4 regions of the Exiguobacterium sp. SL-10 genome follow, and region 2 is predicted to be linked to each of the others. Evidence: predicted binding sites of a transcription regulator. Region 2 holds the regulator's gene; each other region holds the start of a gene.
What was found. Region 2 encodes Rex, which represses fermentation and respiration genes when NADH is low (regulators of the CRP and FNR family bind a similar motif). Its sites were predicted from a motif close to TTGTGAAATATTTCACAA; they were not measured.
Positions count from the first base shown of each region.

Region 1: a site for Rex is predicted at 1,239-1,256, ahead of EVJ33_RS02665 (formate/nitrite transporter family protein). Genes of this name have one in related genera too.
Region 3: a site for Rex is predicted at 1,911-1,928, ahead of EVJ33_RS09780 (L-lactate dehydrogenase). Genes of this name have one in related genera too.
Region 4: a site for Rex is predicted at 1,844-1,861, ahead of adhE (bifunctional acetaldehyde-CoA/alcohol dehydrogenase). Genes of this name have one in related genera too.

Region 1 is NZ_SJUP01000001.1:521,013-524,152, reverse strand. It holds gene EVJ33_RS02670 (anaerobic ribonucleoside triphosphate reductase) at 1-145, opposite strand, end outside; gene EVJ33_RS02665 (formate/nitrite transporter family protein) at 342-1,178, opposite strand; gene EVJ33_RS02660 (50S ribosomal protein L25/general stress protein Ctc) at 1,389-2,030, opposite strand; gene mutL (DNA mismatch repair endonuclease MutL) at 2,194-3,140, opposite strand, start outside.
Region 2 is NZ_SJUP01000008.1:9,117-12,256, reverse strand. It holds gene EVJ33_RS10020 (hypothetical protein) at 1-129, opposite strand, end outside; gene tatC (twin-arginine translocase subunit TatC) at 272-1,060, opposite strand; gene EVJ33_RS10010 (twin-arginine translocase TatA/TatE family subunit) at 1,064-1,282, opposite strand; gene EVJ33_RS10005 (redox-sensing transcriptional repressor Rex) at 1,282-1,938, opposite strand; gene EVJ33_RS10000 (ABC-F family ATP-binding cassette domain-containing protein) at 2,088-3,140, shown strand, end outside.
Region 3 is NZ_SJUP01000007.1:115,072-118,211, forward strand. It holds gene EVJ33_RS09775 (rhomboid family intramembrane serine protease) at 1-683, opposite strand, end outside; gene EVJ33_RS09780 (L-lactate dehydrogenase) at 836-1,792, opposite strand; gene EVJ33_RS09785 (DUF92 domain-containing protein) at 1,962-2,732, opposite strand; gene EVJ33_RS09790 (5-formyltetrahydrofolate cyclo-ligase) at 2,711-3,140, opposite strand, start outside.
Region 4 is NZ_SJUP01000001.1:567,204-570,343, reverse strand. It holds gene adhE (bifunctional acetaldehyde-CoA/alcohol dehydrogenase) at 1-1,701, opposite strand, end outside; gene EVJ33_RS02875 (MarR family winged helix-turn-helix transcriptional regulator) at 2,089-2,535, shown strand; gene EVJ33_RS02870 (YebC/PmpR family DNA-binding transcriptional regulator) at 2,615-3,140, shown strand, end outside.

The DNA of each region.
Region 1 (3,140 bases), on a different contig from region 2:
ACAAGTACGACGTCGACAACTGTTTCGACACTTCTGAGGATAACCGCGCCAGTTTGCCAAGTGGTGATTTCCCGTCGACGTTGGCGTTCTCTTGTACGAGATCTTGATCTGGGAGAACACAGACATCTTCATAAAGCTGGAGCATATTCACTCCGCATCACCTCACTATATATTGATTATAAAAGAGTTTTTAACTCTCTTATGTTCTATATATAGATTATGTCACGTTTCACCGTTAAAATGCGAAGTCGAAATTGTGAGCGTTGACTGTGAGATATTCGCAAAAACAGTCGAGCCCTAGTTTGGGACTCGACTGTTCCTTGAGATAAACCTACTCACCATTATTTGGCCGGTTTCACAATTTTTAATTCAACTTCTTCCTTTTCTTCTGTTTCCTGAGCTTCCCGCAATCCTTTCGCGTTCAACCACGTATAGATCGCACCCATGAACAAGGCGCCGCCGATGATATTCCCGAACGTAGCCGGAATCAAGTTGTGAATCGCGCCTGCAAAGCTGATCGCCTCAGGGTGTGGGACGACGAGTGTGAGCGCGAACAAGACGAAGTTGGCGATGACGTGATCAAAACCAGACGCGAAGAAGACGGCAACGAGGAAAATCATCGAGAAGATTTGCGCGAACTCATTTTTCATCTGTTTTGGTAAGAAGATGGCGAGACAAACCATCCAGTTACAGAAGATGGCACGGAAGAAAATCTCGACCGTCGTATGGTGCATCTTGCTTTCGACGACCGCGAACAACCAGTTGTTCATCCCTAGTTCTTGGATGACACCGGTCGGAGCGAGCAACAAAGCGAACAAGATGCCGCCGAGGGCGTTCCCGACAAAACAGAGCAACCAGACGAGCATCGTGTCGCTGAGCGTCGTATAGCCGCGCAACGTCGACGTCGTGAAATACATCGTGTTCCCTGTGAACAACTCGGCTCCGCCGTAGATGATCATGACGAGGGCGATTCCGAAAGAGAACCCACCAATAAGTGTTGTGAACGGGGAGTCGATCAAATACATCCCGTTGACGACTTTCAATGTGAAAATTGAAGCGAATCCGATAAAGATCCCCGCGAGCATTGCCCGTAAAAAGTATTCCATTGGTCGATAATGAATCATTTGCGAAGAAGCCTGCGCTTTTTTCCGCAACGATTCGAGTGCATGGATTTCCATTGATGCCATGTCACAAACCCTTCTTTCTGTTTGAATGAAACCATTATAATAAGAACAAATATGTGAAATCATTAACAATATAAGCCCGAATCGATTAAATTGCAATCGTCCCTTCCATATGTTGATACATTTTTCACATCGTAATCGTTTACATTTGTCGGATTTGTGACCACAAAAAAACGACCCTTCGCAAAGGGTCGTTCAAAACGATTATTCTTTGTTTTCAGAGGCTTCTTCAGACTCTTCAGCTGACTGTTCTGACGCAGTAGCTTCGCCTTCTGTCGCTTCTTCCTCTTCTTCGACCGCAACCGGTTCATTCACCGATGCGATTTGAAGATCACCTTCAGATACGATTTCGTAATCTTTGTTCGCTGGAATGTCGGCCACTGTGAGCGAGTCACCGATGCCGAGTTCAGAAACATCAAGTTCGATGCGCTCCGGAATGTTGGCTGGTGTCGCTGAGACCGTTACTTTGTAGAGCGTCTGCGCCAAGTAGCCGCCTTCTTTAGCACCTTTTGCATCGCCGACGAGCGTGACGTCCGCTTCGACTTCTGTCGCTTCGTCCATCTTCACTGCCATAAATTCGACGTGCTTGTATTCGTTCGTAAACGGGTCGACTTCTGTCCCGTGAACGAGCGTGTTCACTTTTTTACCATCGATATTGAGTTCGATCAAAGCATTGTCGCCGTGTTCACGAAGAATTTTACGTAGTGCCATCTCTTCGAATGCGACCGGTGTGCTTTCAACTTTGTAGCCGTAAACGACACCTAACACTTTTCCTTCTTTACGTAAGTTTGCCCGGACCGAACGTGGTCGTAATTCTCGTTTCGTTACTTTAAGCGTGTCTGCCATAATCTTTTCCCCCTACTGGTTTATCGATCATGTCTACATCTTGAGGGTGAGGCAGTGAAAAAGCCACCTCTCAACCTCGATGTGTTGAGTGACATGTGTATATTGTTCCCAGAGGCACCTATCCATAAACGTAACAGGAGATTAAAAAAAGATTACAGGCATGTCACATGACGCGTTTGAAGAGCTTTTCAAGTTCATATGTGCTCCACTTCACCAAAATCGGACGACCGTGCGGGCACGTGTATGGAGACGTCGTCCGATTGAGATCGTGTAGCAATTGTCGCATCATGTCGTGGTTGAGTGGATGGTTCGCTTTGATAGATCGTTTGCACGCCATTAAAATCGAGGCGTCTTCTCGATATTTGGCAATGTCAATGGCGCGATCCCGAATCGCCATCTCGATCAAATCACGGACCGTCCCTTCTAAATCGTGTTGCGGATACCATGTCGGGATCTCCCGGACGAGGAACGTGTTGCCGCCGAACGGCTCCAACTCGAGGCCTGCTTCTTTTAAGAGCGGAGAGACTTCCTCGATGGCGAGCGTCTCTTCTTGCGTGAACTCGAGCGTGAGCGGCAGTAACAACAATTGATACTCCTTGTCCGGATTACCGAGCTGTTCATAGAACAATTCGTATTTGATCCGTTCCTGGGCCGCGTGTTGGTCGATCACATACATCCCATCCTCGGCTCCACAGACGATATAACTTGCGTGCAATTGACCGATGACGTCAAGCTGTGGAAGTCGCTCTCCCGCTGTCTCGATTTCCTCCGATTCGACGATTGGAGCTGTCGGTTCAGTCTTCTCGTTAATGAGCGGGGTCGGCGACCAACGACTCGGTGACGTGACCGGTTCACGCGGAATCGGATAGTTCCACGTTGGCGGTTCATCCGCGACGGAGTTGCGTTCGACCATAACAGGGGTGCGTTCGACCGTGAAATCAAGTCGTTCTTGTTCGGTCCGGGGCGCCGGTCGTTCTTTCGGTTTGACCGACGGGATCAAACGTTGTTCCCGGAGCGTCAGTTGGACCGTCTCACGAATCAATTGGCATAACTCTTTCTCTTTCGAGAGCCGCACTTCTCGTTTCGTCGGGTGAACATTCACGTCAATCA
Region 2 (3,140 bases):
CCCACTATCTCCTACGACTTCTCCTGACGGAATACTTTCCGGTTTGGCATAATCCTCTGCTCGGACTTCGACTCCCGGTGCTACCATCATGACGAGCACCACGAGCATGCTCCATAACCATTTCTTCATTACTCTCCTCATTTCTGTTTATGAATGCATAACTTTCAAAAATAATCCATTTTTTGATTTAACCCTCCTAATTTTAAGTCGTTTTCTTAAAATTGAATAGCCCTAAAATCACAAAAAAACACCACGTCGCACGACGTAGTGTTCACTTCTCATTCATCTGTTTCATCAAATCCATCTGTTCTTTCACTTGCGCCTCTTTCTCACGTCGAAGCACACCCCGGTACGTCACGCGTGAGATCGACAAGCTGATCTCGTACAAGAAGAAGAGCGGCAGTGACACCATGAGGTGCGACGTCAAATCCGGCGGCGTGATAAACGCTGCGACGACGAACAAGGCGAAGTAGGCGTACTTCCGGATTTTCGAGAGGAAATACGGCGTCACGACACCGATGCGCGTCAAAAACATCGTCACGACCGGTAACTGGAATAACAGTCCGAATGGGATGGTCAGTTGCAACAAGAATGTGAAGTAGTTCGACGCCCCGATGATTTGTGTCAGACCGAGGTCTTGCCCGAGGTCCGTCGAGATATCGAGGACGAGCGGGAACAACCAATAATAGGCGAACGCCAAACCGAAGAGGAATAAAACCGAAATGATTGGAATGTAAGCAAGCGTCGCTTTCCGCTCGTTCGGATGCAGACCAGGTGCGACAAACGCCCACAGTTGATACAGTAGAAACGGACCAGCCGCGACGAGACCGATGACGAGCGCCAAGTTCAAATAAATCATGAGCGGGTCCGCGACCCCAAAGGCGTTCAACTCGAGTCCTCGTTCGACGAGGTCCGCCTGCAGATAAGCGAGCACGTATTTGACACTCGGCAAAGCGATCAAAAAGAAGGCAAAGACGACAAATGCCGACAGCATCAGTCGTCTCCGCAGCTCTGTCAAGTGGTCGGACAGTGCCCGTTCTTGATCAGGTTGATGGCTCATCGTTTACTGCTCTTTCTTCTCAATTTCTTTCTTGTCTTTCTCGTCATGTTCGTTCATCATACCACTCGTGGCATTTTTGAACTCACGGAGCGTCTGTCCGGCGGCGCGTCCGAATTCAGGCAATTTCTTCGGCCCGAAGATGATGAGCGCGACGATGGCGATAATGAAGATACTTGCTCCCCCAGGAATACCGACGACGAGCAACGATGATAGTAATTCCATTATTGATGGACCCCCTCAGCAGATGGATAGTGTTGCATAAAGTAAATGAGCGACTGGAGTTCGATCGACAAGTCGATATGATGGACGCGGACCGTATCCGGCACAGTAAGCCTGGCCGGCGTGAAGTTCAAGATGCCTTTGATGCCGAAGCGGACCAAGTCATCCGCGACAGGCTGTGCATAGGCAGACGGCACCGTCAAAATGGCGACGTCAATCTTGTTTTGCTTCATGATCTGTTCCATCTCATCGACGTGATGAATCGGGACACCGGACATCGTCGTGCCGACTTTTGTCTCGTCTGCGTCGAACCCGACGACGATATGTGTGTTATTGTTTTTAAGGAAGTTATAGTTGACGAAAGCTGTCCCGAGATGACCAACCCCGACCAAGGCGACGTTCGTAATCTCGTCCTGATTCAGTGTCTTACGGAAAAAGTCTAACAGATACTGTACGTTATAGCCATATCCCTTTTTACCGAGCGCACCGAAGTACGAGAAATCGCGACGGATCGTGGCCGAATCGACCTTGACCGCCTCGCTCAGTTCAGCAGAAGAGACACGCTGTTTTCCTGACGAATGTAGGCTTTGGATAAACCGATAGTATAGTGGCAACCGTTTGGCTGTCGCTTGCGGAATCTTTGGTTCGTTTTGACTCAACGGAAAGAGCCTCCTTTTTACGACGCGTTTCAAACGAATCTAATGTCATACACCTTGATTGTAAACGAATTCACATGACCACTCAATGAATATACCTGAAATGGGGAAGAAATAAAGTATACTAAATAGAGAGAAAGGGGTTTTTTCATTTGATCCTACTGCAAGTCAATAACTTATCGAAATCATTCGGCGTCGAGCCGATTTTAGAGAACGTCAAACTAGAAATTCAAGAAGGCGAACGCGTCGCCCTCGTCGGCCGCAACGGCGCCGGTAAGTCGACACTGCTCAAAGTCATCGCCGGGGAATACAATTACGACTCAGGCGATATCATGAAGCCAAAAGATGTCACCATCGGCTATCTCGCCCAAGACTCAGGGTTAGAGTCGAATGAGACGATGTGGAATGAGATGCTGACCGTCTTCACTGATTTGATCGAACAAGAAAAAACGCTGCGCCGCATGGAACAAGACATGGGTTCGGAGCGCATCTTGAACGACCCGGCCGCTTATGAGCGCCTCCTGTCGTCTTACGATGAAGAACAGCATACGTTTAAAGACCGCGGTGGTTATCAATATGAGGCGACGATCCGCTCCGTCCTTCACGGGATGCGTTTCTATCCGGACGACTTCGAACGCCGCATCGATACGCTCTCCGGCGGACAACGGACACGTCTCGCACTCGCGAAGATGCTGCTCCAAAGTCCTGACCTGCTCATCTTAGATGAGCCGACGAACCATTTGGACATCGAGACGCTCGGTTGGCTCGAGAAGTATTTGAGCGGCTATAAAGGCGCCGTTCTTATCGTCTCCCACGACCGCTACTTCCTCGACCGCGTCGTCTCGGTCGTCTATGAGCTGTCACGCCATCGAAGCCGCCGCTTCGTCGGGAACTATACGAAGTACCTCGAACAGAAAGCCGCCATCTACGAACAAGAGAAGAAGCAGTTCGAGTCGCAACAAGAAGAAATCGCCAAGATGCAGGACTTCATCCAACGCAACATCGCCCGGGCGACGACGACGAAACGGGCGCAGAGTGTCCGCAAGCGTCTCGAGAAAGTCGACCGGATGGAAGCGCCGGACGGTGACGAGCGCAGTGCCGTCCTCTCCTTCTCGATCAAACGCCAAAGCGGGAACGACGTGTTGAGCGGCAGTGACCTCGCCATCGGCTATGAGGAGCCGATTGCCCAACATCTTCGCTTCCAG
Region 3 (3,140 bases), on a different contig from region 2:
ATCGTGACGAAGCGGGGCGAGCCGTACATCCGTTCGACGAGTGGACCGAGCGACCAGAGCGCGAACATATTGATCGCGAAATGGAACCACCCAATATGAAGAAACATTGGTGTGACCAGGCGCCACCACTCCCCTGCGTCGATGAGCGGATTGACTTTCGCCCCAAAGCGAATGAGCGTATTCGGATCGAGCGTCGAACCAATCGATTCGGCAAACCACATGACTAAGAACGTCACGAGCATAAGGCCATAGACGAACTGTGGTTTCCCAAAGGCGAACCGTTGCTTCAGTTCGTTCTTCCGCTGTTGGTCGAGGGCGACGGCACGTGGTCGATACGATATTTCTGCTTCTGCGCATGGCCTCATCTCGAGTTTCACTTTCGCTGCAATCGGGAACTTGAGCGACGATAGCCGCTCTTCATCGACGAGCGGGTCGCCGTATATGTGGACGTTCAGCTTCTCACGACCGATGCGGGCCAAACGAAACGAGTTCATGGCCGCCTCGATGTCTATGGCGACATGGTTCGCCCACGCCTGATCCGTCCGTATATAGAGGTGATAGACGTCCCCCGCTTTCGTGTCGAACAATAAAAGTGCGCGCGAAGGTTCTAAGACGCCCTCAATTCGGCCTCCTGCTTCGACTTCACGATACACATCCTCCCAAAAACAAGCCGGTTCAGTCATCAATGGTCACCTCCTTCTTTATTTTCATTTTAAAGCAATATACCGTTGCCGACAAAAGAGAGCCTCTATCTAACGTGTCAAGAAAAGCGGGATGACCAAAAAACCGTAGCGGCAAGAGCCGGCTACGGTCATGAGCGAACGACAAGTCGTTCTTATAAGACAGGTTGCATCGTTTTCAACAACACTTCTGCTGAATGATGCATCTTCTGTTTCTCTTCTTCTGACAACTCGATCTCCACGACTTGACGGACACCTTGACGGTTAATAATCGCCGGTACACCGATGTGGATGTCGTTCAAGCCGTATTCACCATCTAAGTGTGCGCCGACCGTCAACAATGTGTTCTCGTTGCGGAGCACGGCTTTAACGAGACGGAGCAGACCGAGACCGATGGCGTAGTATGTCGCGCCTTTGCGCTCGATGATATGGTAAGCCGCGTCACGGACGTTGACGTAAATATCTTCGAGGTCTTCCCATGTGTACTCGTCGTTCTCTTCAAGCAATTGTTCAACCGATTTCCCGTAAATACGGGCGTTGCTCCAGGCCGCGAACTCGGTGTCACCATGCTCACCCATGATGTAGGCATGGCAGTTACGTGGATCGACGTTAAAGTAATCTCCGAGCATATAACGAAGACGTGACGTATCAAGCACCGTTCCTGAACCGAAGACACGGTGTTTCGGTAGACCTGAGTATTTCCAAGCCAAGTGTGTCATGATGTCGACCGGGTTCGATGCGATGATGATGATGCCGTCGAAACCAGACGCCATGATGTCCCCGATCATCGATTTCATGATTTTCGCGTTCTTCTCGACGAGATCAAGCCGTGTTTCACCTGGTTTTTGCGGAGCTCCAGCAGTGATGACGACGATATCTGCTGCACCACAGTCCGTGTACTCCCCTGCCCATACCCGCATCGGTGATGAGGCGAATGAGACCCCATGGTTCAAATCCATTGCTTCCCCTTCGGCTTTTGCTTTGTTGATATCGATAATGACGAGTTCCTCACAAAGACTAGCTGTCGTCAACTGGTACGCAAAGCTAGCACCGACCGCTCCGGCCCCGACAAGCGCGACGCGTGTTACTTTTGCATGATTTAATGTTTCCATATTGATTCTCCACCCTTCGAACAATCTGTTTCATGTTTTTGTTTTGTCTGTTACATAAAGATTGTAACATCATTCACAAACACTCACTACTAAGGAAACCGTTTTCACTTTGGCAATATTGTGACAATATTCACATTCATTTGAAACATCTTCACTGACTGTACTACCCTCATCGCAGCAAGAGGAAACTAATCGCCGCGGCCGAGGCAATCGCCAATATATTGACGGCATCATTGCCAAGAAAGCGCCAGCCTGACACGTATGACGTCGGCTCGTGATGATGGACTTTCTTCTCGGTCAGCTTGCCACACACTTGGCATCGAAACTTGCGTTGGACCGTCGCGCCAAGGAGTGTATCGACGACGCTCCCTGTCAGGCCGAGTGCAATCAACAATCCGGCGAACGCCAAGCTGATATCGATGAACGGTAGCGACGCGCCGATGATCAACGTCGCCCCAGCAATCGACATGAACGTCCCGAACAAAGACACCCCACCGCTCGTTCCCGGCTCGACTTCACGGAACGTCAAGACGGAGCGTGGTTTTTGTTTGGCGAGGACTCCAAACTCAGAGCCCCACGTATCGCTCGTCGCTGCCGCAATCGAAGCGATATACGCGAACAGCCAGGCATCGCTCGGAACAAGAATCATACCGAGCGCTGTCGCCATTCCGACGCCACCGTTGGCGAGAACTTGCACAAAGTCACGAGGGCCAGATTTCTCAACAATCTCATCGACCGGTTCTTTGTCGCGAGAACGGTATTTCGAGGCGAGCGATGATGTTGAAAAGAAGACACCGAGTAAATAGAGCCCGAACCAACCAAAGCCGTACCCGATGACCGTACCCGTCACGACCGTCAAGACGGCACCGGAGCGGGTCAAGGAACGCAGACGATAGCCGGCAAAAGCTACCAGGCAAGTTACAAGGAAGATTGCGAGCATAGAATCGTTTCCCTTTCCGTCACGATAAATTCGACAGGAATGTCGTGTGGCTCGATCGGAACCTCATCGAGCAGTTGGACATCATAGGCCAACGAGACGGTGACGCCTTCGTACGACGCTAAAAAACGATCGTAATAGCCACCACCCCAACCAATCCGATACCCGGACCGTTCAAAGACGCGTCCCGGGACAATACATACATCGATTGCCCGCGTCGTCGCGGACGTCGTCGGTTCTAAAATACCCATGACACCCGGCTCAAGGTCTTCGAACGAATGAATTTCATGGAACGTGAGTCCCTGTTTCGTAACTTTCGGCACGAACACCGATTTTCCTGCTTTCCATGCTGAACGGATGAGCGGGAGGGTATCGATTTCCAAATCGAGAGCGAGCGTGACGGCCACGGTG
Region 4 (3,140 bases), on a different contig from region 2:
CTTCTCTTCTGGGCGTTCGTAGAAGAGCCACATGCCTTTCGCGGCATCCATCGGTGATCCACCACCGAGTGCGATAATCATGTCTGGTTGGAAGTGACGCATCGCTTCGGCACCACGCATGACCGTCTCAACCGATGGGTCTGGCTCGACTTGGTCGAAGATGCGGTACTCGACACCAGCCGGCAAGTTTTTGACGACTTTATCGGCAAATCCGAGTTTGACCATCATTTCGTCCGTGACGATCATCGCCCGTTTTTTCGATGTGAGCGATTGAAGGTATTGGACCGAGTTTTTCTCAAAGTAAATCTTTTCAGGGACTTTAAACCATTGCATGTTCACGCGACGTCTCGCCACCTTTTTCACGTTGAGTAGATGTTTCGCCGTCACGTTCTCAGAGACGGAGTTTTTACCGTACGACCCACAACCGAGTGTGAGTGATGGTGTCATTTCGTTATAGAGGTCACCGATTCCGCCGTGTGCCGTTGGCGAGTTGACGATGATCCGGCAAGCTTTCATCCGGAGTCCGAATGCGAGAATCGCGTCGTCATCTGTCGAGTGAATCGCAGCTGTATGTCCGAGACCGCCGATTTCAAGCATCTTCTCAGCGATGGCGAATCCTTCTTCACGTGATTGAACTTTATAAGCTCCGAGCACCGGGCTGAGTTTCTCATGTGAGAGCAACTCCGTCGCACCGACCGTCTCGAGTTCGGCAATCAAGATTTTCGTATCGGCTGGAACTGTAAGTCCAGCTTTCTCAGCAATCCAGGCTGCCGGCTTCCCGACGATTTCAGGGTTGACCGCACACGTGTCTGTTTTAATGACGAGTGTCTCGAGTTTTGCTTTCTCTTCTGGTGAGCAGAAGTAGCAACCGAGCGCCGTCATTTCGGCTTTCACTTCTTCGTAAACTTCTTGGTCGACGATAATCGCTTGTTCAGATGCACAGATCATCCCGTTATCGAACGTTTTCGACAAGATGACGTCCGAGATGGCACGTTTTACTTTTGCTGTCTTGTCGATGTAGGCTGGGACGTTACCAGGACCGACACCGAGGGCCGGTTTACCAGTCGAATAGGCTGATTTGACCATCGCCGCACCGCCTGTTGCGAGGACCATAGCGACTCCTGGGTGGTTCATCAGTGCTTTCGTTGCGTCGAGTGACGGTTTTTCAACCCATTGGATTAAATGTTCCGGTGCACCGGCTTCGATGGCTGCGTCACGAAGGATGCGGGCCGCTTCACTTGAACACTGTTGTGCCGACGGGTGGAAACCGAAGATGATCGGGTTACGTGTTTTGATGGCGATGATCGCTTTGAACATCGTCGTTGATGTCGGGTTTGTGACCGGTGTGACCCCGGCGACGACACCGACCGGCTCGGCGATGTATGTGATACCGTTCTGCTCATCATCTTCGATGACACCGACCGTCTTCTCACCACGAAGTGAGTTATAAATATATTCTGTCGCGAAGATGTTTTTGATCATCTTATCTTCAAATACACCACGACCTGTTTCTTCATATGCATGTTTTGCAAGTGCAACGTGCTGCTCGAGTCCTGCGAGCGCCATCGCTTGAACGATTGCATCGATTTTCTCTTGATCAAACGTCATTAATGTCTCGAGCGCCGTGTGTGCTCGTGTGACGAGCGTGTCGACCATCTGTTCTGCTGATGTTTCCACTACTGCTTTCTCTTTAACTGCCATGTTAGGTTCCTCCTCATGAATGAGAGCTTATACTGCTGACTTGATGGGAAGCACTGGGTACGAGCCGTTCGTTTGATAAGAGTTTGTGCTTTCCTTCACATTCATAGAATACAACGTTTTCGGTCATTTGTGCGTGACAACAATGTGAACTCTTTCACAATATTTTTTTGAAGAATGAGGATAGGTCTTGCTTTTTGATTAGACGCTCAGTAAAATCGTATGCGTTTTCATGAAAATATGTCGCCCTCTCTATGTAAACGCTTACATTATATATGACGAGCCAATGTCGTTTCTCTTGTGCAATTTGTCACTCGAAATGGATTGGTCGTCCACCCGGCCCTCGGTCGTGTATAATGAGGAAAGAACCTAATTAGGAAGTGACTGACTATGCCGAGACAAGACGCAGCCGATCAGTTCGTAAAACTGATCCCATTAATCCGCAGGAAGTTGTTACGCCGTTCCGACCTCCCGCAAATCCCAAACTTGAACTTTTCCCACTTTCATCTGCTCATGTTGATTGAAGATGAAGGCGCCGTGACGAACGGACACATCAGCGAGACGCTTTCGATCGCCCCGCCGAACGTGACGCCGCTCATCACGAAGCTCGTCGATGAGGGGTACATCACCCGCGTGCCGGACGAACGCGACCGTCGTGTCATCTGGAACCAGTTGACAGACAAAGGTGAGCTTGTTCTTCGCGAGCGTCGCGACTCGTTTCGACGCTTGTTCGAGGACCGCCTCGCTTTTTTAGACGAGGAAGAGACGGATCGATTGATTGACAGCTTGAAGACATTGACGGAGATCGTCGAGAAGATGGACAAGAGCGAGGGATGATTTTTGCTCGTCAACATCCACGTCTTCTTATATAATCGAGGATGAATCAATCGAACAATGGAAAGAGAGATGACATGTAATGGGTCGTAAATGGAACAACATTAAAGAGAAAAAAGCGTCAAAAGACGCCAATACGAGTCGCATCTATGCGAAGTTCGGCCGTGAAATCTACGTAGTCGCCCGTCAAGGGGAACCAGATCCAGAATCAAACCAAGCGCTCAAGTTCGTCGTCGAACGAGCGAAGACGTACAACGTCCCGCGCGCCATCATCGACCGCGCCATCGACAAAGCGAAGGGCGGCGACGAAGAGAACTTCGACGAGCTCCGCTATGAAGGGTTCGGACCGAACGGCTCGATGCTCATCGTGGACACGCTCACGAACAACGTCAACCGGACGGCGTCTGAAGTCCGCGCCGCTTTCGGTAAAAACGGCGGCAACATGGGTGTCAGCGGGTCGGTCGCTTACATGTTCGACGCGACGGCCGTCATCGGTGTCAACGGCATGTCTGCTGACGACGTACTCGAACTCATGATGGAGCATGACCTCGACGTCCGTGATGTCATCGAAGAAGATGAGACGGTGATCGTCTATGCGGAACCAGAAG